Regions from separate parts of the Kribbella sp. NPDC003505 genome, predicted to be linked through region 3. Evidence: predicted binding sites of a transcription regulator. Region 3 holds the regulator's gene; each other region holds the start of a gene.
What was found. Region 3 encodes HrcA, which represses chaperone genes, less so after heat shock. Its sites were predicted from a motif close to TTGGCACTCGNNNNNNNCGAGTGCCAA; they were not measured.
Positions count from the first base shown of each region.

Region 1: a site for HrcA is predicted at 3,076-3,102, ahead of groES (co-chaperone GroES). Genes of this name have one in related genera too.
Region 2: a site for HrcA is predicted at 3,047-3,073, ahead of ABZX12_RS40515 (FmdB family zinc ribbon protein). Genes of this name have one in related genera too.
Region 4: a site for HrcA is predicted at 2,639-2,665, ahead of groL (chaperonin GroEL). Genes of this name have one in related genera too.

Region 1 is NZ_JBEXNA010000012.1:188,864-194,684, reverse strand. It holds partial or broken gene ABZX12_RS34000 (IS1634 family transposase) at 1-649, opposite strand, end outside; gene groL (chaperonin GroEL) at 899-2,518, opposite strand; gene groES (co-chaperone GroES) at 2,650-2,946, opposite strand; gene ABZX12_RS33985 (peptidoglycan-binding domain-containing protein) at 3,213-3,812, shown strand; gene ABZX12_RS33980 (class I SAM-dependent methyltransferase) at 3,822-4,979, shown strand; gene ABZX12_RS33975 (AraC family transcriptional regulator) at 4,969-5,739, shown strand.
Region 2 is NZ_JBEXNA010000018.1:124,566-130,386, forward strand. It holds gene ABZX12_RS40505 (serine hydrolase domain-containing protein) at 1-365, shown strand, start outside; gene ABZX12_RS40510 (penicillin acylase family protein) at 366-2,906, opposite strand; gene ABZX12_RS40515 (FmdB family zinc ribbon protein) at 3,094-3,450, shown strand; gene ABZX12_RS40520 (SAF domain-containing protein) at 3,508-4,122, shown strand; gene mscL (large conductance mechanosensitive channel protein MscL) at 4,239-4,625, shown strand; gene ABZX12_RS40530 (GNAT family N-acetyltransferase) at 4,652-5,191, opposite strand; gene ABZX12_RS40535 (alpha/beta hydrolase) at 5,196-5,821, opposite strand, start outside.
Region 3 is NZ_JBEXNA010000001.1:470,978-476,798, reverse strand. It holds gene ABZX12_RS02175 (MBL fold metallo-hydrolase) at 1-586, opposite strand, end outside; gene ABZX12_RS02170 (EF-Tu/IF-2/RF-3 family GTPase) at 597-983, opposite strand; gene ABZX12_RS02165 (ThuA domain-containing protein) at 1,077-1,727, shown strand; gene ABZX12_RS02160 (Gfo/Idh/MocA family oxidoreductase) at 1,724-2,815, shown strand; gene hrcA (heat-inducible transcriptional repressor HrcA) at 2,865-3,887, shown strand; gene dnaJ (molecular chaperone DnaJ) at 3,919-5,061, shown strand; gene ABZX12_RS02145 (16S rRNA (uracil(1498)-N(3))-methyltransferase) at 5,062-5,778, shown strand.
Region 4 is NZ_JBEXNA010000012.1:234,964-240,784, forward strand. It holds gene ABZX12_RS34190 (PspC domain-containing protein) at 1-260, opposite strand, end outside; gene ABZX12_RS34195 (SigE family RNA polymerase sigma factor) at 390-881, shown strand; gene ABZX12_RS34200 (PASTA domain-containing protein) at 878-1,702, shown strand; gene ABZX12_RS34205 (MmcQ/YjbR family DNA-binding protein) at 1,735-2,070, shown strand; gene ABZX12_RS34210 (GNAT family N-acetyltransferase) at 2,051-2,614, opposite strand; gene groL (chaperonin GroEL) at 2,847-4,472, shown strand; gene ABZX12_RS34220 (glycoside hydrolase family 6 protein) at 4,646-5,593, opposite strand; gene ABZX12_RS34225 (ribonuclease domain-containing protein) at 5,649-5,821, opposite strand, start outside.

The DNA of each region.
Region 1 (5,821 bases), on a different contig from region 3:
CGTCTTCTTTCTCGGCTTCGAAGTAGAGGGGGGTGACGTCGTCGAGGCAGCGACACACCGCCGCTGGTGTCAGAGCGTGGTTGAAGCACGCGGTCGCGATCTGGTCGCGATACGCGCCCGCGTGCGCGCGACGCAGCGTGCGCTTGCGGGTCGAGAGACTCACCGACACTCGACCCATCTCTGCCAGGACCCGGTCGACATCGAGCAGGCTGGTGGGCTCGACCACGCGAGCGATCACCAGGTCACGAAAGACCTCGTCGTCCACCACATCGAAGCCGAGGCTGGAGGTAGACCCCGGCCAGCGCCTCGTAGAGCAGCCCGGAGGAGGTCTTGAGCACCCGTGGACGCGAGACGAACTGCCGCGAAGACGGTGCTGCAGGGGTGCCGGCGAACAGCCCTGGCTGAGTCGGTACCTGTCTCGCGGGTGCGATCATCGTGGCCTTTGGGACAGCGGGGGTGATCCCGAGGTCGAAGATCCTTGCTGGTCATCGGCCAGCAGCCGGTGCGCTTCCTCGATGAGCAGTCCGCGCTCGGCCTCATCGCGCGCCGAACCGACGTGACGAACAAGCCGACGGCGGCCCGCAACCGACTCAGCGATCTGCACAGCAGTAGCCCCCGAGCCCGTACGAACCCTGCGAACCCAGGCCACCAGCCAATCCTACCGACCCGAATTAGCGCCTTGAAGACGCCCTAAGCACAGGCATCACCGCAGGTCACAGCGATCCGACCCGCGGAAATCTGTTCATATGACCCAACTCAGGAGTCAGACTGACGCGTCACTCGCCATGGCCCAAGGCCACGAAGAACAGAGCACCGCCCGGCAGTTTCCTGCCGGGCGGTGCTCTGTGTGCTGTGCTGTCGAACTACTGCCTGACTACTGGCTGACTACTGCCTGAGGTCAGTGACCGTGCCCGTGGCCGTGACCGGCCGCGGCGGGCTCCTCTTCCTCGGGCTTGTCGACGACCAGCGTCTCGGTCGTCAGCAGCAGCGCGGCGATCGAGCCGGCGTTGGCGAGCGCGGACCGGGTCACCTTGACCGGGTCCAGCACGCCCTGGGCCAGCAGATCGCCGTACTCACCGGTGGCGGCGTTGAAGCCGCTGCCGGACTCGAGCTCGGCCACCTTCGACGTCACGACGTAGCCCTCGTAGCCGCCGTTCTCGGCGATCCAGCGCAGCGGCTCGACGATCGACTTGCGGACGATCCGGACACCGGTCGCCTCGTCACCTTCGAGGTCGAGGGCGCCGTCCAGGACCGTCGCCGCGTGCACGAGAGCGGAGCCGCCGCCGGCGACGATGCCCTCCTCGATCGCGGCCCGGGTCGCGGACACCGCGTCCTCGATCCGGTGCTTCTTCTCCTTCAGCTCGACCTCGGTGGCCGCGCCGACCTTGATCACGCAGACGCCGCCGGCCAGCTTGGCCAGCCGCTCCTGCAGCTTCTCGCGGTCCCAGTCGGAGTCGGTGCGCTCGATCTCGGACTTGATCTGGCTGACCCGGCCCTCGATGTCCTCGGCCTTGCCGGAACCCTCGACGACGGTCGTGTTGTCCTTCGAGACCACGATCCGGCGGGCCGAACCGAGCACCTCGAGGCCGACCTGGTCGAGCTTCAGCCCGACCTCGGGGGCGACGACCTGCGCGCCGGTGAGCGCGGCCAGGTCCTCCAGCATCGCCTTGCGGCGGTCACCGAAGCCCGGCGCCTTGACGGCGACCGAGGTGAAGTTGCCGCGGATCTTGTTCACCACCAGGGTGGACAGCGCCTCGGCCTCGACGTCCTCGGCGATGATCAGCAGCGTCTTGCCGGACTGCACGACCTTCTCCAGCAGCGGCAGCAGGTCCGCGATCGCGGAGATCTTGCCCTGGTGGATCAGGATGTACGGGTCCTCCAGCACCGCTTCGCCGGCCTCGGCGTCGGTGATGAAGTACGGCGAGATGTAGCCCTTGTCGAACTGCATGCCCTCGGTGAACTCGAGCTCGGTCCCGAAGGTGTTCGACTCCTCGACGGTGATCACACCGTCCTTGCCGACCTTGTCGAACGCGTCCGCGATCAGCGCGCCGATCTCGGCGTCGCGGGCGGAGATGGTCGCGACGTGGGCCATGTCGCCCTTGTCGTCGACCGGCTTCGCGGTGTCCACCAGCTTGGCCGACACGGCCTCGACAGCCGCCTCGATGCCGCGCTTGAGGCCCATCGGGTTGGCGCCGGCGGCGACCGCCCGGAGGCCCTCGTGCACCAGCGCCTGCGCCAGCACCGTCGCGGTGGTGGTGCCGTCACCGGCGATGTCGTTGGTCTTGGTGGCGACCTCCTTGGTCAGCTGCGCACCAAGGTTCTCGAACGGGTCGTCCAGCTCGACCTCACGGGCGACGGTGACACCGTCGTTGGTGATGGTCGGGGCGCCCCACTTCTTGTCCAGGACGACGTAACGGCCCTTCGGGCCGAGCGTCACCTTCACCGTGTTCGCGAGCTTGTCGACGCCGCGCTCCAGCGCGCGCCGCGCGTTCTCGTCGAACTCGAGGATCTTCGGCATGAAAAATCCAGTCCCTCTCTGAAATTCGCTCTTCGTGACAGCCGTGCGCATCACTCGCTGGTCCCAGACCGACTCCGCCCCGGCGCCGGTGCGGCACCAGGGCGGTGTCAGTCAGGAACAGCGAGCGATCGTCACTTGCTGACGACTGCGAGGATGTCGCGGGCGCCCAGGATCAGGTAGTCCTGGCCGTCGTACTTGACCTCGGTGCCGCCGTACTTGGAGTAGATGACCTTGTCGCCGACGGCGACGTCCAGCGGGACGCGGTTGCCGTTGTCGTCGATCCGGCCCGGGCCGACGGCGAGGATCTCGCCCTCCTGCGGCTTCTCCTTGGCGGTGTCCGGGATCACCAGGCCGGACTTCGTGGTCTGCTCGGCTTCGAGCGGCGCGACGAGGACGCGGTCCTCGAGCGGCTTGATCGTGACCGACACTTGCTGACCTCCACGGTCGAATTCGCTTGTCTGTGGCATGTGGTCGCGCTCCCCTGCCGTCGCGGGGGTCAGAGGCCGGACCGCTGGCACCCTCGTGTGGAGAGTGCCAACACCGAATCTAGGCCGCGATTAGCACTCGGTCAACTCGAGTGCCAGACGAATTCTCACCGGGCGGGTGATCGTCCGGGTACGGAATGTGGCCGAACGCTGGGCCGGACCCGGGTCCGCATGCGACCGTTCTCTCAGAGCGATCACAGGAGGGGCCCATGGCGTTCAAGCTGCCGGCGTTGCCGAAGCTGTCCGGCCGGACGATCGCGCTCCTGACCGCCGTCGCCGCGGTCGGCGTCGGCGCCGTCGCGGCCAACGCGTCGAAAGAGTCGCCACCGGCCGCCGGAACGCCCGTCGCGGCCCCGGCAGCAGACGCACCCGACGCAGACGAAGCGGTGTCCCACGACGCGACGGCGGCCGAGCTGAAGGCAGCGGCCGCGCTGCCGCAGTGCAGGTCTGCCCGGCTCGTGCCGGTGAACCGCAGCTGGGGCATTCCGATGCCGTCGATCCTGGGCAGCACGAGCACGACCTGCAACCTCATGTACGGCGACGACCCGTACCGCGGCTCCAGCCGGACAGGCGATCCGGACACCGCGATCCAGGTCCTCCAGCGCAACCTCAACTTCTGTTACGGCACCAAGCTCGCCGTCGACGGCATCTACGGCACCAACACCCGCACTGTCATCAAGATGGTGCAGCGCAAGCACCACCTGGTGGTGGACGGTATCTACGGCCCGAAGACCCGCTCCGCGATGAACTGGCGCCTGTACTCGATGGCTACCCGCAGCTGGAGCAGGAGCTGTTCCAGCCCGCTCTAGGCTTACCGGGTGACTGTCACGGCGTTGCTCGACGGACCAGGCGCTGAGGTGCTGGCGGCTGCTTGTGCCGAGTACCGCCCCGGCAAAGAGCTTCAGCTCGTCGAGAAGCTCAGACGCTCGTACGACGCGACGCTGGTCACGACCGCGGTGACCCAGGCCGCACTGCGTCACCGTGCGACCGCCAAGTTCGGTCCGGACGCGGAGCGCATGTACTTCACCCCGGACGGCCTGGAGCAGTCCACCCGCACCACAGTGAGCACCCACCGCGCCGTACGGATCGCTGCCACCCAGATCGACACCGTGGTCGACCTCGGATGCGGCATCGGCGGCGACCTCGTCACGATGGCCCGCGCCGGCCTGCGGGTCACCGGCGTGGAGCGGGACCCCGAGACAGCAGCCGTCGCCCGGGCGAACCTGGCCACGTTCGGCCTGCCCGGCGATGTGCTGGTAGGCGATGCGCAGACCACGGACCTCACGCCGTACGACATGGTGTTCGCCGATCCTGCGCGGCGGGCCGACGGGCGGCGCGTGTTCGACCACAACGCCTACTCGCCGCCGTGGTCGTTCGTCACGTCGCTCCTGGAGCGGACCGCGTGCGTCAAGGTGGCGCCCGGCATTCCGCACGACGCGATTCCCGACGGCGTGGAAGCCGAGTGGATCAGCGATGCCGGTGAGGTGAAGGAAGCCGCACTGTGGTCCGGAAAGCTGTACGGCGGCACGTCCCGCCGGGCGACGCTGCTGCCGAGCCAGGCGAGTGTCACCGGAGCGCCGGACGCCGAGGTCGGCCCGGTCGGGCGGTACATCTACGAGCCGGACGGAGCGGTCGTCCGGGCGGGTCTGGTGACGGCGGCCGCGGCGGCCGTGGGTGGCTGGCTTCTCGATCCGCGCATCGCTTACGTCACGGCGGCGCAGCACGTGCCGACGCCGCTCGCCTCGGCGTACGAGGTGCTGGAAGAGCTGCCCTACAAGGAGAAGGCGTTGCGCGCCTGGGTTCGCAGCAACGGCATCGGCACGCTGGAGATCAAGAAGCGCGGGGTCGATCTCGATCCGGCGCAGCTGCGCAAGAAGGTCGCTCCGAAGGGTGCGGCGTCGGCGACGCTGATCATCACGCGAATCGACCGGGACGCCGTCGCCTACTCCTGCCGCAGAGTGGCCGATGGCCGCTAGCGCCATGCCCCACGGCCGGCCGCTCGAGTCGGAACTGTTCCCGTCCGCGGGCGCACACCGATGGGTTTCCGGAGGCACCAGCGCGGTGCACACCCACGACGAAGGGCACTTGGTGTACGCCGCCCGCGGCGTCATCTCCGTCCACACCGACCACGGCACCTCGATCGTGCCCGCCAACCGCGTCGCCTGGACGCCGGCGCACACGACGCACCATCACCGCGCGCACGGCGAGACCGACATGCGGATCGTGTTCCTGACCGCCGGACTGGCGCGGCGCATCCCCGATCGCCCGGCCGTCTTCCTTGCCTCCGGCCTCGCCCGCGAGGTACTGCTCGCCCTGACCAGCCGCCAACTCGACACCGGAGCCCGGCGCCGCCTGGAACACATCCTTGTCGACGAACTCCACGAAGCCGCCGAGCAACCGCTGCAACTCCCCGAGCCGCGGGACGATCGCCTGCGCACCATCGCGAGGCTGCTGCGCGAGAACCCGGCCGACAACACCCCGCTCGCCGAGCTCGGCCGCGCGGCCGGCGCGGGCTCGCGGACGCTCAGCCGGCTGCTCCGCGACGAGCTCGGCATGACCTTCTACGAATGGCGCACGCAACTGCGGATCTACCATGCCCTCGTGCTGCTCGCCGCCGGCCACGACACCACGTACGTCGCACACGCCTGCGGCTGGGCGAACCCGAGCGGTTTCATCGCGGCCTTCGCGGCGATCGTCGGCACCACACCCGGCCGGCATCGGGCCGAACAGTCCTGACTTGCGCTCGACCTGTATTCGAACATATGATCGACCTCGCGAGCGGGTCTCCGGGGACCTGCCGGCGGGCGAGGTGCTGCGT
Region 2 (5,821 bases), on a different contig from region 3:
TGACGCCGCCGTCGTTCCCTGATGCGAGCGGTGGACTCGTTTCGACGGTCGACGACTTCCACGCCTTCGCCCGGATGCTGCTCACCGGCGGCGCCGGTGTGTTGTCGCCGGCAGCGGCCGCCGAGATGACGACCGATCAGCTCACCCCGAAGCAGCGTGCCGCGGCCGCTGACTTCCTCGGGCCGGAGACCGGCTGGGGATACGGGGTGTCCGTCAGCGCCGACCGGTACGGCTGGGCAGGCGGTCTGGGAACGCTGTGGTCGACCAGCCCGGTCGACGGGACCATTTCGATCCTGCTGACCCAGCGGGCGCTCTGGACCTGGCCGGAGGAGCTGTTCGCCGAGGCCGTCGCGCCCGCCTGGTGACTACCGGTCCGGTCTCGTGAACGTCAGGGAGTGCTTGCGGGTCGCCTCTACAGCGCCCTTGGTGTAGGCCCACTGCAGGGTTTCGCCCTTGACCCACAGGTCGGTCTGGTCGGTGTAGTTCGACGAGAACGCGTGGCCCGAGACACCGGTCAGGTTGACCCAGCGGGACTTGTCGAAGTCCGACAGGTCGACGACCATTCGCATCGACGGGGTCGCCGTCACGGCGTACCCCTCAGCGGCGTCCCAGCCGGTGGCGTCGACGATCGACGCGCCGCCGCCCAGCTCGTACGGCCCGCGGTTGAAGATCTTCCGGACCAGGCTGATGTCCGACGTCCCCAGCGTCTGGTTGGTCAGCGTGAGCTTGTGCAGCCGGCCCCACTGCCAGTTCGACGGCTCCCGCGCCATCTTCTGGGTGATCTCGGTCCGCGCGTTGATCAGTGCCTCGCGCAGGATGTCGTCGCGGCTCTCCCGCTGCGGCGTCCCGATGTTGTCCCACCAACTGCTGTTCTGCTGCGCGATCAGCGTGTGAATGACCTCGAACCACCTCGATCCGCCGTCCGGCCAGGTGCCCTCGGGCATCTGGTCGTGGAAGGTCAGCGCGAGCAGGTTGCGCCAGACCACGTTGAAGTAGGCCGCGGCCGCGGAGTCCGGCGGCTGGGTGAAGTCCCAGTTCCGCAGGGTTTCCTGGCCCTGCTTGTCGAACGCGTCGTCGATGCTGATCCGGAGCAGGTACGGGACGATCATCTCGGCGATCTTGTTCTTGGTGTCCAGCTGGATCGACGCCATCGCGTTCGCGTCCAGCTTTCCGGCCGCCTTGATCCGGTCGAGGATCTGCTGCGACCGGTAGCCGTAGTCCCAGGAGTTCGTCAGGTAGTAGCTGTACGCGTTCGGCACCACGGCCTGGTTGGCGGTGACGATGATGCCGTCCGGCGGATCGAACTCGGTCGGCAGCGCGTCGAACGGGACGTATCCCTTCCAGGCGTACTTCGGGTCCCAGCCCGGGACCGGCCAGTCGCCGCGGCCGGTGGTGCGGATCGGGACCAGCCCAGGCGCCTGGTAGCCGATGTGGCCGTCGGTGTCGGCGTACACCAGGTTCTGCGAGGGCACCTCGAACTGCTGCGCGGCGGCCCGGAACTCGGTCCAGTTCTGGGCGATGTTGATCGCGAACAGCGCGTCGGCGGTCCGGCCCGGGTTCAGCGCGGTCCACTGCAGTGCGACGCCGTACGGCGTCGGGTACTTCGCCTGCGCGGCGGCGGACTCGCCCACCTTGCGCTCGTCGTCGCCGACGTCGGAGATGAGCGGACCGTGCCGGGTCTCGCGGACAGTGATCTTCACCGGCTCGTCCTCGCCGGCCAACTTGAACGTCTCCTCACGGGTGGCCATGGCGCGCCACTTGTTGTTGTAGAGGACGTTGTTGCCGTCGATCCGCTCCAGGTACAGGTCCTGGACGTCCGGGTCGAGGTTGGTGAAGCCCCAGGAGATCGCGTTGTTGTGCCCGATCACTACGCCGGGCAGACCGGAGAAGCTGAAGCCGGAGACGTCGAACGGACAGCTCCTGCCGACGTTGTTGCAGTGCAGGCCGACCTGCGTCCAGATGCCCGGCATGGTCGCGCCCAGGTGCGGGTCGTTGGCCAGCAGCGGCTTGCCGGTCGTCGTGTGGTCACCGGAGACCACCCAGGAGTTCGAGCCGACGCCGTCGCCCTGGCCGAGCAGCTCGGGCAGGCCTTTCGCGACCTTCTGCACCGAGTCCAGCGACTTCAGGAGGTCCTGGGTGAGCATCCCGCGGCGGAGCTCCGGGCTGACCGGCGCGGTGGTGAACTTACCGTCCTTGCCGATCGAGCCGCCGGACAGGATCGGCTGGTTCCGGTCGTACGGGTACTGCGGATAGAGGCTCTCCACGTTGCGCGCCGGGAACGCCGACAGCAGCTTCGTCCGGGTGACCTCCTCGTCCAGGTTGCCGCCGAGGTCCCACGCCATCGCCTTCAGCCACGCCAGCGAGTCCGCGGCGGTCCAGGGCTCGGGGCGGTAGTTCTTCGGCCCGCCCGGCTGGAGGGAGAGGACGCCGTACTCCAGGCTCAGACCTGAGCCGCTGTGCGTGGCGAGGTAGGCGTTGACGCCCCGGGCGTAGTCGTCGAGGTACTGCCGGGTGGTCGGGCTGAGCAGCGGCAGTTCCTTCTCCGCGACCCGCCGCCAGCCGAGGGTCCGGGTGAACTTGTCCGTCTCGAGCGCTGTCTTGCCGAACAGCTCGCTCAGCCGGCCGGACGTGACGTGCCGGCGGAAGTCCATCTCGAAGAACCGGTCCTGCGCATGCACGTACCCCTGCGCGGCGAACAGGTCGGCCGGGCTGTCGGCGTAGATCTGCGGGATGCCGTTGGCGTCCCTGACCACACTGACGTCGGCGTCCAGGCCGTCCAGCTCGATCGTTCCGTCGTACGTCGGGAACGAGTGGCGGACGACGAAGACGACGGTTCCCGCGATCACCAGGAGGACCGTGGCGAGGGCGATTCCGCTGATGATGACGACTCGAAGCAGGCGACGCACGGACCAACCGTAGAGAATCCCTCCGCCCTCCCCAAATGGGGTCCCTCACAACTTTGCGTTGCTCTGCGTCGGCTGGACATGGACGCAGAGTTGAGGTAGGTGGACACGGGTTTGGAATACTTCGGGCGGCTGACGCATTATTAGCAGTCGGGTAGTAGGAGTGCCAGCGGCCTGAAGGGAACCGACCGTGCCGACGTACCAGTACCAGTGCACCGACTGTGGCGAAGCGCTCGAGGTGCGCCAGAGCTTCACGGACGATGCTCTGACCGTGTGCCCGAACTGCCAGGGCAGCCTGCGCAAGGTCTTCAACGCCGTGGGCGTCGTGTTCAAGGGCTCCGGCTTCTACCGGACCGACAGCCGGTCGTCCGGCAACGGCTCGGCGCCGGCGAAGGCGGAGTCGTCCGCCTCGTCGTCCGGCTCGTCCTCGTCCTCTTCTTCGTCGACCTCTTCGTCGACGTCCTCGGGATCGTCGGCCACCGGGTCCTCGGCATCGTCCTCGTCCTCGAGCAGCTCGTCGTCGTCCTCGGGCTCCAGCGCGGCCTGACCGCCGCCTGTGGATAACTGAAGGGCGGTTGCCGGAGAAACTCGTACCTTCTCCGGCATGAAAATCCCTTCCTTGCGTGACCTGCTCCGGGCCGCCCGGTGGCACCGTCGGTTGCTCGCCGGCGTCGCCGCCGCGGCCGCCGTGTACTTCGGGCTTCTCGCCCTCTCCCCCGCGCCGCCGCCGACCGTCGCGGTGCTGGCCGCCGCGCGCGACCTGACCGGCGGCGTCACCCCGGCGCGCGACGATCTGCGGACCGTCGACCTGCCAGCCGGTGCGGTGCCGACCGGTGCGCTCAGACCGGGCAGCGAGCTGACGAATCGCGTCCTCAGCGGACCGGTCAGAGCCGGGGAACCGCTCACCGACGCCAGATTCCTGGTTCCGTCGGCCGTGCCGTCCGGCTCGGTCGCCTACCCGTTCCGCGTCGACGACTCCGACGTCACCGCCCTGCTCCGGGTCGGCGACCGCGTCAATCTGTACGCCGCCGCGAGCACGACCGCCGACGCTGCCACCGTGGTGGCCCGTGCCGTTCGCGTGGTTGCGCTGCCGGCGCCCAGGTCGGCCACCTCGGGAGCGCTGATCGTGGTCGCTGCCGCCCCGGACGTCGCAGCCCGACTGGCCCAGTCCGGTGCGAACTCGCGTATCACCGTGGCGCTGGCGCCGGACACGAGTTGATCACTCTTCGGACCTGTTGCGGCACGATGTGTCACCGTGCGGCGCGGTCGCTCGCTCTGATGAACGCGCAGCCCTAACTTGTCCGGGTACAACCACCCGCTTCGTGGAGGCACCACATGCTCAAGGGCTTCAAGGAATTCATCATGCGCGGCAACGTCGTCGACCTCGCGGTCGCCGTCGTCATCGGCACAGCGTTCGGCGCGATCGTGACCGCACTCGTGGAGGGGCTGATCAACCCGCTGGTCGCCGCGATCTTCGGCAAGGCCGACATCAGCAAGGTCTGGAACTTCGACGTGAACGGCGCGCACTTCTCGATCGGCAAGATCCTGCAGGCCGGTCTCAACTTCCTGTTCGTCGCGGCAGCCGTCTACTTCTTCATCGTGATGCCGCTGAACAAGCTGGCCGAGCGTCGCAAGCGCGGCCAGGAGCCCGAGCCGGCCCCGCTGACCACCGATCAGGAACTGCTCACCGAGATCCGGGACCTGCTGAGCGCCCGCCGGTAACTCCCGCGGCAGGTGGACGCAATCCCTCAGCCCCTGAGCTCGCCGACGTCCACCTGCTCACCGGCACCGGTCAGACCGCCGGGCTCACCGGCGTAACGCATCCAGCGGTACGGCACCGGCTGACCGTCGTTCCACTCCTGCATCAACGCGGCGGGGACGTCGACGAAGCCGCTGCCGTGGTAAGCCCGGATCGCCGCGGCGTTCTCCGGGCGGACCCGCAGGAACACCTCCGAGTAGCCGGCATCCAGAGCCGGCCCGAGCAACGCCCGCACGAGTTTCCCGCCGACCCCACGACCCCGGACCTCCGGATCGACGATGATCCGGGCGAGTTCGACCTCGTCCTCTTCGTCGTCCAGCCAGACCTCGCCGTACCCGACCGGTCGCTCGCCGTCGAACAGCAGATAGGAGTGGATGTCGGAGTCGACCGTCCACCAACTCGCCAGCAGCTCGTCGGGGAACGGGTAGACCACCCGCCCGGACAGCAACGCCACTTCCTTCTCGTCCAGCGCCCAGCCCGCGACCTGGACGCCGTACCCGTCGTCGAACCCCCGAAGCTCCACGCTCATCCCCTCAGTTGACGAACTCCACGATCGTTCGCAGCAGCTGATCCAGGTACGGCGGGCCGTTCCGGTCACGGAACGCGGGCGTCGGCGGTTCCGGACACCCGGCCAGCTCACGACTCCCCCGGATCGACCGCAACAACGCGTCGACCGTCTTCCGCTGATGCGACGGATTCTCCGGCACCGACGGCAGGACCGCCACCCGAATACGCTCCAGCGACGCCAATTCGTCGTCCGCCAAGCCCCGCAGGACGCCGCCCGCGAGCAGCTCGTCCGCGGCGGCCGGCGGACACCCCCGACTCACCATCCCGGCCCGGGCACGCTCGTTCGCGGCGGCGTCGTCACCCGTCGCGGGCCAGGCCAGCAGGAGGCGATCGACCAGCTCCGGAAACCTCAGCGCCAGCAGGACCGCGACGGTACACCCATTGGAGGCTCCAACGATTCTCACCGGACCGGAACGTTTAGCCAGCTGTTCACCGAGGGCCTCGACCTCGGCATCCCATCGGCTCGCGTATCGGGGCCGGTCAAGGGCTAGTACCTCGGTGTCCAGGGCGGCGCGCAGTCCTTCGGTGATGCCCGTCGTACCCCAGAACGCGTCTGCGTCCATGGCTTCCCAGAGGCCGCCGTGGACGAGGA
Region 3 (5,821 bases):
CGATCGCCTGGTCGTGGGCGAACTCGAGGTCCACGACCGCGCCGTGGCCCGGGACGATCTTCACGTCCTGCGGCATCATGCCGACCACGGCCTGGATCGTGTCCGGCCACTCCAGCGGGAACGAGTCCTCGCCGTACGACGGCGGCGCCGACTCCTCGAGCAGGTCGCCGACGAAGAACACGTCCACGTCCGGCACGGCGACCACGGTGTCGCCGGAGGTGTGCGCGTTGCCGACGTACAGCAGCTCGACGCGGCGGTCGCCGAGGTCGATCACCTTGGCGGCCGCGAACGTCGTACCGGCCAGGTTCTCCTCAGTGGCGGCGTTCTCGTGCAGGTAGACGGTGGCGTCGGTGAACACGCTGTTACCGGCCACGTGGTCGAAGTGGGCGTGGGTGTTGACGACCCATGTCACCGGCGCGTCGGTCAGCTCGCGGATGTGCTCGCGGAGCTGCTCGGCCTCCGCGGTGGTGGCCCGGGTGTCGATCACCAGCGCGCCGTCGGCGCCGACGACCAGGCCGACGTTCAGGTCCCATTCGTCGTACCGCCGGACCCAGGTGCGATCGCCGATCTCGGCCCAAGCGCTCATGCCGTCGAGATTACTTGCTCAGCACATCGCCCCTGAGCACCTGGTCCCGGCTGACACCGCGCAGCAGCAGGCCGACGTTGTCGCCGGCCTTCGCGGTCTGCACCGTCTTGCGGAACATCTCGACGCCCGTCACCTCGACCTGCTGCATCGGCTGCCCGGCGCGGGTGAGCAGCACCTGCTCGCCGACCGACACGGTCCCGGCCTGTACCCGGCCGGTCACCACGGTGCCGCGGCCGGTGATCGAGAACACGTCCTCGACCGTCATCCCGAACGAGCCCACCGGCAACGTGTCCTGCGGCCGCGGCGGCGCCGGAAAGCTGTTGGCCTCCGCATGCCCGCGCGCGAGCATCTCCTGCGGATCCATCGGATTCGACCGCTTCCAGAACTTCCAGCCCATCCCTCGACACTAGCTGTTGGCAAGCCCTCTACCCGGGACCTAGAGTCGCAACTGTTCCGAACGGAATCTCGAAACTTTCGAAGGGTGGCCGGTGTGACGACACGACGTGCTGTGGTGGTCCGGGGCGGCTGGGAAGGGCACTCGCCGGTCGAGGCGACCGACCTGTTCATCCCGTTCCTCAAGGAGAACGGTTTCGACGTCACGGTCTCCGACACGACTGCCGCGTATCTCGACCTGGACGGCGTCGACCTCGTCCTGCAGTGCGTGACGATGAGCGACATCGAGCAGGACCACTTCAAGGGCCTGGAGGCGGCGATCCGCCGCGGCACCGGGTTCGCCGGCTGGCACGGCGGCATCGCCGACTCGTTCCGGAAGAACGTGGACTACAGCTTCATCACCGGCGGGCAGTTCATCTCGCACCCGCACGGCTTCACCGACTACCGCGTCGACGTGGTCCCGGAGCAGTCCGACCACCCGATCGTCGAGGGCATCACGCACTTCGACGTGCACACCGAGCAGTACTACATCCACTACGACCCGACCAACACCATCCTCGCCACCACGACGTTCCAGTCGCACCCGGACTACCCGTGGATCGAGGGCGCCGTGATGCCCGCGGTCTGGACCCGCACCTGGGGTGAGGGCAAGGTCTTCGTCTGCACCGTCGGCCACAAGCTGGACGATCTGGAGACGCCCGAGGTCAAGACGATCATCGAGCGGGGGCTGCTGTGGGCGAGCAAGTGACACGCGTCGGCATCGTCGGTACCGGCGTCATCTCGGGGACCTATCTCGACCACCTGGGCAAGTTGCCCGGCGTCGACGTGGTCGCGGTCGCCGACCTGGACCGCTCCCGCGCCGAGGCGATCGCGGAGCAGAACGACGGGATCCGCGCGCTGACTCCCGACGAGCTGTACGCGGCTGACGACATTGAGATTGTCGTCAATCTGACGATCCCGGCCGCGCACGCCGCTGTGCACCAGGCCGCGCTGGCCGCCGGCAAGCACGTGTACGGCGAGAAGCCGCTGGCCATGGACCGTGCCGAGGCGGAGCCGCTGCTCAAGTACGCCGCCGCCAACGACCTGCGGATCGGCTGCGCACCGGACACGGTCCTCGGCACCGGCACCCAGACTGCCCGGGCCGTGATCGACCGCGGTGACATCGGCACCCCGCACGCGGCGACCGCGTTCATGGTGACGCCCGGCCACGAGCTGTGGCACCCGGCGCCCGAGTTCTATTACCAGCCGGGCGGCGGCCCGGTCCTCGACATGGGTCCGTACTACGTGACCAGCCTGGTGACGCTGCTCGGGCCGGTCGTCCGGGTGACCGCCCGCGCCGGTCGGGCGAAGCAGCAGCGGAAGATCCACACCGGGCCGCGGGCCGGGACCGTGTTCGACGTCGAGGTGCCGACGCACGTGACCGGCGTGCTGGAGCACGAGTCGGGCGCGCTGACCACGGTGCTGATGTCGTTCGACGTGTGGGCCGGGCGGCTGCCGCGGATCGAGGTCCACGGCACGGACGGCAGCCTGTCCGTACCGGACCCGAACGGGTTCGACGGGACCGTCGAGATCGTCACCCCGGAGCAGCGCGAGTGGACCGAGGTACCGGTCGCGGGCGGGTACGCCGGGGCCGGGCGCGGGGTCGGCGTCGCGGACATGGCCCGGGCGCTGCGCACCGGCGAGCCGCACCGCGCCAGCGGCGAGCTGGCCTACCACGTGCTCGACGTCCTCGAGTCGTTCGTCGACTCCGCGGTGCAGGATCAGCCGCTTGATGTGGCCAGTACAGTGACGCGCCCCGCGGCCGTTCCGTTGGGAGCGTCGCCCGAGACCGCCTAGACTGGCACTCTGAAGGATTGAGTGCCAAGAGGCGGAGAGGGTGGTGCGCGTGCTCGACGAACGCAAGCTGGATGTTCTCCGCGCCATCGTCGAGGACTACGTGGCCACCCATGAGCCGGTCGGCTCGAAGACTCTGGTCGACCGGCACAACCTCGGCGTCTCCCCGGCCACCGTGCGCAACGACATGGCCGCGCTGGAGGAAGAGGGGTACATCACCCAGCCGCACACCAGCGCTGGCCGGATCCCGACCGACGCGGGCTACCGGCTGTTCGTCGACAAGCTGAGCACGGTCAAGACCCTCTCGATCGCCGAGAAGAAGGCGATCACGTCGTTCCTGGCCGGAGCGGTCGACCTGGACGACGTGGTCCGCCGGACCGTCCGGCTGCTGGCGCAGATCACCCGCCAGGTCGCCATCGTGCAGTACCCGTCGCTGAACCGGTCGAGTGTGCGGCACATCGAGGTCGTCACGATGAGCCCGCGGCGGTTGCTGCTCGTGCTGATCACCAGCAACGGCCGGGTCGAGCAGCGGCACGTCGAGCACCCGCACGACGTCGACGAGCAGCTGATCGCGGACCTGCGGTCCCGGCTGAACACGGCGCTGGCCGGTCAGCGCCTGACCGACGCGACGGCGTCGCTGGCCGGTGTGCCGGAGCTGTTCGCGCCGGCCGACCGGTCACTGGTCGCGGCGATCGTCACCACGCTGCTGGAGGCGTTCACCGACGAGGTCGGCGAGCAGCGGATCGCGGTCGGCGGCGCCGCCAACCTGACCCGGTACGGCGACGACTTCGAGCGGAACGTGAAGCCGGTGCTGGAGGCGCTGGAGGAGCACGTCATCCTGCTCAAGCTGCTCGGCGAGGCGACCAACCCGCAGACGCTGACCGTCCGGATCGGCCACGAGAACCCCTTCGAGGAACTCGCGACGACCTCGGTGGTCGCGACCGGCTACGGGTCGAAGTCCGAGGTGCTGGCCACACTGGGCATCGTCGGACCGACGCACATGGACTATCCGAGCACGATGGGCGCCGTACGGGCCGTCGCGCGCTACGTCAGCCAGATCCTGGCTGAGTCATGACGATTTTGCTATCAACCCCCTGGTCTGGAGTATGAGCACCGATTACTACGCCGTCCTAGGTGTCAGCCGTGACGCGTCACCGGACGAGATCAAGAAGGCGTACCGCAAGCTGGCGCGCCAGTACCACCCGGACGTGAACGACTCCGAGGACGCGCACCAGAAGTTCCAGGAGATCGGGCGCGCGTTCCAGGTGCTCAGTGACCCGCAGAAGCGGCAGATGCACGACCTCGGCGGCGACCCGTTCGCGGCCGCGGGCGGCGGGCCGGGCGGCGCCGGCTTCGGCCAGGCGTTCACGTTCACCGACATCATGGACGCGTTCTTCGGCCAGACCGGCGGGGCGACCCGCGGGCCGCGGCCGCGGACCCGGCGCGGTCAGGACGCGCTGATCCCGCTGCGGATCGACCTGGCCGAGGCCGCGTTCGGGACGACCCGGGAGCTCAAGGTCGACACCGCCGTGCTGTGCCCGACCTGTAGCGGGTCCGGAGCGGCGGCCGGGTCCGAGCCGGTCACCTGCGAGATCTGCCACGGTCGCGGCGAGGTGACGCACACGCAGCGGTCGTTCCTCGGCGAGGTGCGGACCATGCGCCCGTGCCCGAACTGCCGCGGCTACGGCACCACGATCCCGAACCCGTGCGTCGAGTGTTCCGGCGACGGCCGCGTGCGGTCCCGGCGGACCGTCACGGTGAAGATCCCGGGCGGCGTCGACACCGGGACGCGTGTGCAGCTGTCCGGTCAGGGCGAGGTCGGCCCGGGCGGCGGCCCGGCCGGTGACCTGTACGTCGAGATCGAGGTCGAGCCGCACGACATCTTCACCCGCAACGGTGACGACCTGCACTGCACCGTGACGCTGCCGATGACCGCGGCCGCGCTCGGTACGACGATCGACCTGCCGACGCTCGAGGGCGAGACGACGCCGCTGGAGATCCGGCCCGGCACGCAGTCCGGTACCGCGATGACGCTGTCCGCCCGCGGCGTACCGCGGCTGCGGCACGCCGGTCGCGGCGACCTGATCGTCCAGGTCATCGTCGAGACCCCGACCAAGCTCGACGACGCCCAGGCCGACCTGCTGAAGCAGCTGGCCGGCCTCCGCGACGAGGAGCGCCCGCAAGGCCAGGTCCAGGCCACCCACAAGGGCGTCTTCGGCCGCCTCCGCGACGCCTTCGGCGCCCACTAGATGGGTGTCGCGGTCTTCCAGCTGGAAGACCTGTCCGGTGCCGAGCTGACCCTCGACGGGGCCGAGGGTCGGCACGCGGCCGTCGTACGGCGGATCGGGCCGGGGGAGCGCGTCCGCCTGACGGACGGGCGCGGCGCCTGGGCCGAGGGGCCGGTCGTCACGGCGAGCAAGACCGGTGTGACGGTGGCCGTCGACGAGCGCGGGAGCATGCCCGCCGCGGCGCCGCGGGTGGTCGTGGTGCAGGCGGTGCCGAAGGGCGAGCGGGCCGAGCTGGCGGTGGAGATGCTGACCGAGGTCGGCGTCGACGTGATCGTGCCGTGGAACGCGGAGCGCAGTCAGTTCCGGGCCAACCCCGAGCGGGTCGGGAAGCTGCTCGGGAAGTGGCGGGCCTGGGCGTTCGAGGCGAGCAAGCAGTCGCGGCGGGCCTGGTTCGCCGAGGTGGCGCCACTCGCGACCACGGACGAGGTCGCCGCCCTGCTGGCCGGCGCCGCGCTTCCCGTCGTACTGCACGAAGAAGCCACTGTCCCGCTGGCCTCGCTCGAGCCGCCCGCGACCGGTGACGTCGTCATCGTGATCGGCCCCGAGGGCGGCATCGCCCCAGCGGAGCTGAAGGCCTTCGAGGTCGAGCCGGTCCGCCTCGGCGACACCGTTCTGCGGACTTCGACGGCCGGCGTCGCGGCCGCCGCCGCGCTGCTGGCGCGCTCACGTTGGCTGTGACGATCCGCGGCGTACGCTGTTAGACAGCAACCGAACACAAGGA
Region 4 (5,821 bases), on a different contig from region 3:
TGGTTGACCGAGTGCTGGACGTTCTGCCAGACCGCCTTGCCGTCGGACTCGGGCATCACGATCCAGGCGACCGCGTAGCCGATCATTGCGGCGCCGCCGGTGATCAGGGTGAGGCCGACCCAGCCGAGGCGGACCAGGGTCACGTCGACGTTCAGGTACTCGGCGATGCCGCCGGACACGCCGGAGAGCATCCGCTGGTTCGCGGAACGACGGAGGACCTTGCCGGAGAGGTTCTGGAACGGTGCGTTGGAGTTCGTCATGGCTCCACTGTCCCGTTTCGGCACCCCGCGCCACATCCGGATCGGTACCGACCCGCCCCTGATCCGACCCCGACGACTTTCGTGGAACCCTCGTCACACCCCAGCCTGTCTCTAAGGGTGAGGAGGGACATGGACGAGTTCACCGAGTACGTCACTGCGCGCTGGCCAACGCTGGTCCGGTCCGCGGTCTTGCTCGGCTGTACGCCGCCTGAGGCCGAGGACCTCGTCCAGTCCGCGCTGGAGCGCTGTCTGCTCAAGTGGAACCGGGTGCGGGTCGCGGAGGACCGGGACGCGTACGTGCACCGCGTACTGGTCAACTGCTTCCGGTCGTCCCGTCGGCGCCGCTGGCACGGGGAACTGCCCTCGGCGTCCCTCCCGGAAGCGCCGGGGAGCGATCAGACGGCCGGTGTCGACGACACGGACGCCGTGATGCGCGCGCTCGACCGCCTGCCCGGTGACCAGCGCACTGCCGTCGTACTGCGGTACTACGCGCACCTCAGCGAGCAACAGATGGCGTCCGTGCTGGGCGTCGCGGCCGGCACCATCAAGAGCCGACTGTCCCGAGCGGTGAAAGCCCTGGCGCAGGACCCACACCTGGCAGAACTGCGAGAACCCCGATGACCGACCTGACCGACCTCCTGGAACGAACCGCCGCTCACACACCCGTCGGCCCACCCCCGCTCGACGCACTGCGAGCCGGGGCAACCCGACGCCGCCGACGCCGTACGGCGGGAATCACAGGCGCCGCGGCCGTCGCAGTAGCAGCAGTGGTCGGCGGTACGACCCTGCTGACCTCGCCCGAACGCACCGCACCCGTGACCTCACCAGCTCCGGCGGTCCCCACACGTCTGGTGGGCCAGGGGCACGCGGCCATCGCCGTGCCGCAGAGCTGGGGAACGAACCAGAGCATGTGTGGTACGCCCAGGCGAGACACGGTTCTCATCGCCGACCCGACCGAGCTCCAGTACTGCATGGCGTTTCCCGTGGCCGGTGTCGACAGTGTGCGGGTCGCGACCACGCCGAGAACGCAGTTCCGCGCCGACGAGACGCTCACGATCGACGGTGTGCGGGCCGAGCGGCAACGGACAACCTGCAGCCAAGACAACTACCGGCACGTCCTGACCTGTTCCGCCACCGTGTGGATACCGTCCCTGCAGGTCTGGTTCGAGGCCCAGTCGTCCACCAGCGCCGCGGAGGTCGACCGGATCCTGTCGCGGATCGTGATCGTGCCGGACCGGGTCGGCGTGCCGAGCTACTCGTCGATGGCGATGCCGCTGTCGGGAGCGAAGTACGCGGCGGTGCTCCGGGGGCTGGGTCTGAAGGTTTCGTACCGTTCCATGGCGAACCCCAACTACCCTCGCGGATCGGTCCTAGGTGTCTCGCCGGCCGTCGGAACGATGGTGGCGAACGCATCGACCGTGACGGTCACCGTGGTCAAGTGAAACTGTCGGCGGGGCCGCCTAGCGTGCCTGCTATGGACGCGCAGGCGGTGGTGAAGGTGATGGCGGGGCTGCCGGGTGCAGAGGAGCGCGAGGGGTGGGCCGGGCAGCCGGTCTTCAAGGTGCGCAACAAGAGCTTCGCGTACCTGTCCGAGGACCAGACGCGGATGCACCTGAAGGCGCTCCGCGAGGAGCAGGAGGCACTCGTCGCCGAGAACCCGGAGGTCTACGAAGCCTCCTGGGAGGGCGGCCGGTTCGCCTGGATCCTGATCCAGCTGGACCTCGCCGACGAGGAAGAGCTGGCCGAGCTGATCACGGAGGCATACCGCCTCACCGCCCCGAAGTACCTGGTCACCCAGCTGGACGCCTGACCAGGACCCACTGCGGGCTGGTGCGGCTGATCTCGGTGAAGCCGGCGTCGAGGTAGACGGACAGCGGGCCGCGGTACAGGTCGGCGGAGGGGATGCGGCCGGCAGTCGTGGTGTCGACGGCACACGCTTCGACGTTGGGGGCGCCGTACGAGCGGGCCAGCTCAAGGGCTCCGCGGACCAGCTCGCCCGCGACACCCTTGCGGCGGTGGCCGACCGGTACGACGAAGCAGGTGATCACCCACGCGTCCTGGTGGTCCGTGCGCCAGTTGGGCAAGGCGACCACCCGCGGGTACGACGTCCGCGGCCCGACGGCGCACCAGCCGACCGGAGCGTCCCCGTCGTACGCAACGACACCGGGTGGCAACTCGCCGTCACAGACCTGCGCCCGGAGGCCCTCACGGTTGTCCGCGGGGCTGCTGCCGGACCACGCCTTGCCGCGGAGGCGGAAGTACTGGCAGAAGCAGCGGGAGGGGTCGCCGCGCTCGCCCATCACCGTCGCGACGTCGGGCCAGGAGTCCGGGCCGGCCGGGCGTACGTTCACCATGGGGTCACCGTAGCCGGGGGCTGGCTTGCACTCGCTTGGGGCGAGTGCTAATACTTGGTTAGCACTCCATGGGTGAGAGTGATAAGAACTCGCGCTCGCGGGGTGTGCAAGAAGACGGCCTCGATGAGGTGCCGGAGTGCGGCGGGACATGAGCGTCGCGGTGCCGGTGCCGTCCGTCGCGGGCATCGAGCCGGCTGGACCACAGAACTCGACGCGGGAGGACTCGCGGAGAATGCCCAAGCTGATTTCGTTCGATGAAGAGGCGCGCCGCGGCCTCGAGCGGGGAATGAACACCCTCGCCGACGCGGTCAAGGTGACGCTCGGCCCGAAGGGCCGCAACGTCGTGCTGGAGAAGAAGTGGGGCGCACCCACGATCACCAACGACGGCGTCTCCATCGCCAAGGAGATCGAGCTCGAGGACCCGTACGAGAAGATCGGGGCCGAGCTCGTCAAGGAAGTTGCCAAGAAGACCGACGACGTCGCGGGTGACGGTACGACGACCGCCACCGTGCTGGCCCAGGCTCTCGTCCGCGAGGGGCTGCGCAACGTCGCCGCCGGCGCCAACCCGATGGGCCTGAAGAAGGGCATCGAGAAGGCGACCGAGGCCGTCAGCGAGCAGCTGCTGTCGCTGGCCAAGGACGTCGAGACCCGGGAGCAGATCGCCTCGACCGCGTCGATCTCCGCCGCGGACACCCAGGTCGGCCAGATCATCGCCGAGGCGATGGACAAGGTCGGCAAGGAAGGCGTCATCACCGTCGAGGAGAGCAACACCTTCGGCCTCGAGCTCGAGCTCACCGAGGGTATGCGCTTCGACAAGGGCTACATCTCGCCGTACTTCGTGACCGACACCGACCGGATGGAGGCCGTCCTCGACGACCCGTACATCCTGGTCGTGAACAGCAAGATCGGCAGCATCAAGGACCTGGTCCCGGTGCTGGAGAAGGTCATGCAGACCGGCAAGCCGCTGGCGATCATCGCCGAGGACGTCGAGGGCGAGGCCCTGGCCACCCTGGTCGTCAACAAGATCAAGGGCACCTTCAAGGCCGTCGCCGTCAAGGCGCCGGGCTTCGGTGACCGCCGCAAGGCCATGCTCGTCGACATCGCCGTCCTCACCGGCGGCGAGGTGATCTCCGAGGAGGTCGGCCTCAAGCTCGACACCGTCGACCTGGAGCTGCTCGGCCAGGCCCGCAAGATCGTCGTCACCAAGGACGAGACGACCATCGTCGAGGGCTCGGGCGACGCCGACCAGATCACCGGCCGGGTGAACCAGATCCGCGCCGAGATCGAGAAGTCGGACTCCGACTACGACCGCGAGAAGCTGCAGGAGCGGCTGGCCAAGCTGGCCGGCGGCGTTGCGGTGATCAAGGTCGGCGCGGCCACCGAGGTCGAGCTGAAGGAGCGCAAGCACCGCATCGAGGACGCCGTTCGCAACGCGAAGGCGGCCGTCGAGGAGGGCATCGTCGCCGGTGGCGGCGTGGCGCTGCTGCAGGCGTCCGTGGTCGCGTTCGAGAAGCTGGAGCTCGAGGGTGACGAGGCGACCGGTGCGGAGATCGTGCGCAAGGCCGTCGAGGCGCCGCTGAAGCAGATCGCCGTGAACGCCGGCCTCGAGGGCGGCGTCGTGGTGGAGAAGGTCCGCAACCTCGAGCCGGGTCACGGTCTGAACGCCGCGACCGGTGAGTACGTCGACCTGATCGCCACCGGCATCATCGACCCGGCCAAGGTGACCCGGTCCGCGCTGCAGAACGCGGCGTCGATCGCGGCCCTGTTCCTCACCACCGAGGCCGTCATCGCCGACAAGCCGGAGAAGGCCGCGGCCGCTCCGGGCGGCGCGCCCGACATGGGCGGCATGGACTTCTGATCCAGTAGTCCGACAGCACCCGCAGTACCCCAAGCGGTCCCGAGCTCCGGCTCGGGACCGCTTGCTGCTTCCCGTCCCGCCGGCCGAACCGGCCAGGTCCACTTTGTGCACCAGATCCGTACGCAGAGCCGCGCGCCGTACGGATCCGGTGCACAAAGTGGGGCGAGAGCGTGTTAGGTGCCCCTGAGGAGGTGGTGGGCCAGGAGGGGGGAGAAGGTTCTGGTGGGGAGGGTGGGGGTGAGGCCGCAGGGGCCGTCGGATTCGCCGGGGGTGCGGAGCCAGAGGTGGAGGTCCACAGGGGCGGCGGTGCGGGCCGGGGGTGTGCCGAGCTTGCGGGACGGCGGGTTGCAGGAACTGCCGTCGGAGCCGTTGCCGTTGCGGCTGGTGTCGACGACGTAGTGCGTGCCGCCGCCGAGCGCCTGCAAGATTTCGTTGCCGCGGGCTACCGACTGGTCGGTGGTGAAGTAGTTCGCGGTGTTCAGGGCGAACCCACGGATCTTGCCGACATCCGCGAGCCGCAGCCGGCGGGCCATCTCCTTCGCCTCGCCGGACGTCACGTTTCCGGCGTCGAGGTACGTCCAGGTGTTCGGGTTCTTCGCCGCGAGCACGCCGACGGCGTACTTCAGCAGCGCGATCCGCCCGTCCCACTCCGTGGTCGGATAGCAGTCGAGCCGCGCCAGCGCATCCGGCTCGAGCACCACCACGGCGGGCCGCGCCCCGATCCCCGCCGACACGGCCGCGATCCACGTCCGGTACGCCGCCGCCGACGCGGCCCCGCCGCCGATCCCGCACTGGCGCCCGGGCAGGTTGTCCGTCACCAGCACCGGCAGTTTCCCGGCCTTGTCCGCGGCCGTCGTGTACGCCGTGACGCCCGTCTGCACGTCGCCGCTCCACGCGCCGACCCATCGCGCCGACGCCTGCGCGGCGATCCTCGACGCGAGCTCGGTATCCTCCGGGTGCCGTCGTACGTAGGCCGCCGCGGACGAGGCCGGGTCGACGTAGAACTCGGTGGTCAGCTTCAACGGATCACCGGTCGCTTCGGCCCGCCCGGACTCGGGCGGACCGAAAGCGAGCAGCGCGGCGGTCAGCAACAGCGCGGTCGTGAAACGCAGAGTCGGCATCGGTGAAGGACCCTCCTGATCACTCAACGTGCCGCCGACATTACTCGCAGGCAGATCAGCTGTTCTCGTCGACCTCGCAGAACGAGGAGTAGTGGTCGGCGGTGTAGTAGACGTGCTCAGGTGTGGTCTTCGCGCCGCCACCGACCAGCCGGCGGGCGCCGCGGTCGGGGGAGCCCGGCGTGATCACGGTGTACTCGTGGTAGTAGCCGCTCGACTCCGACGGCAGGA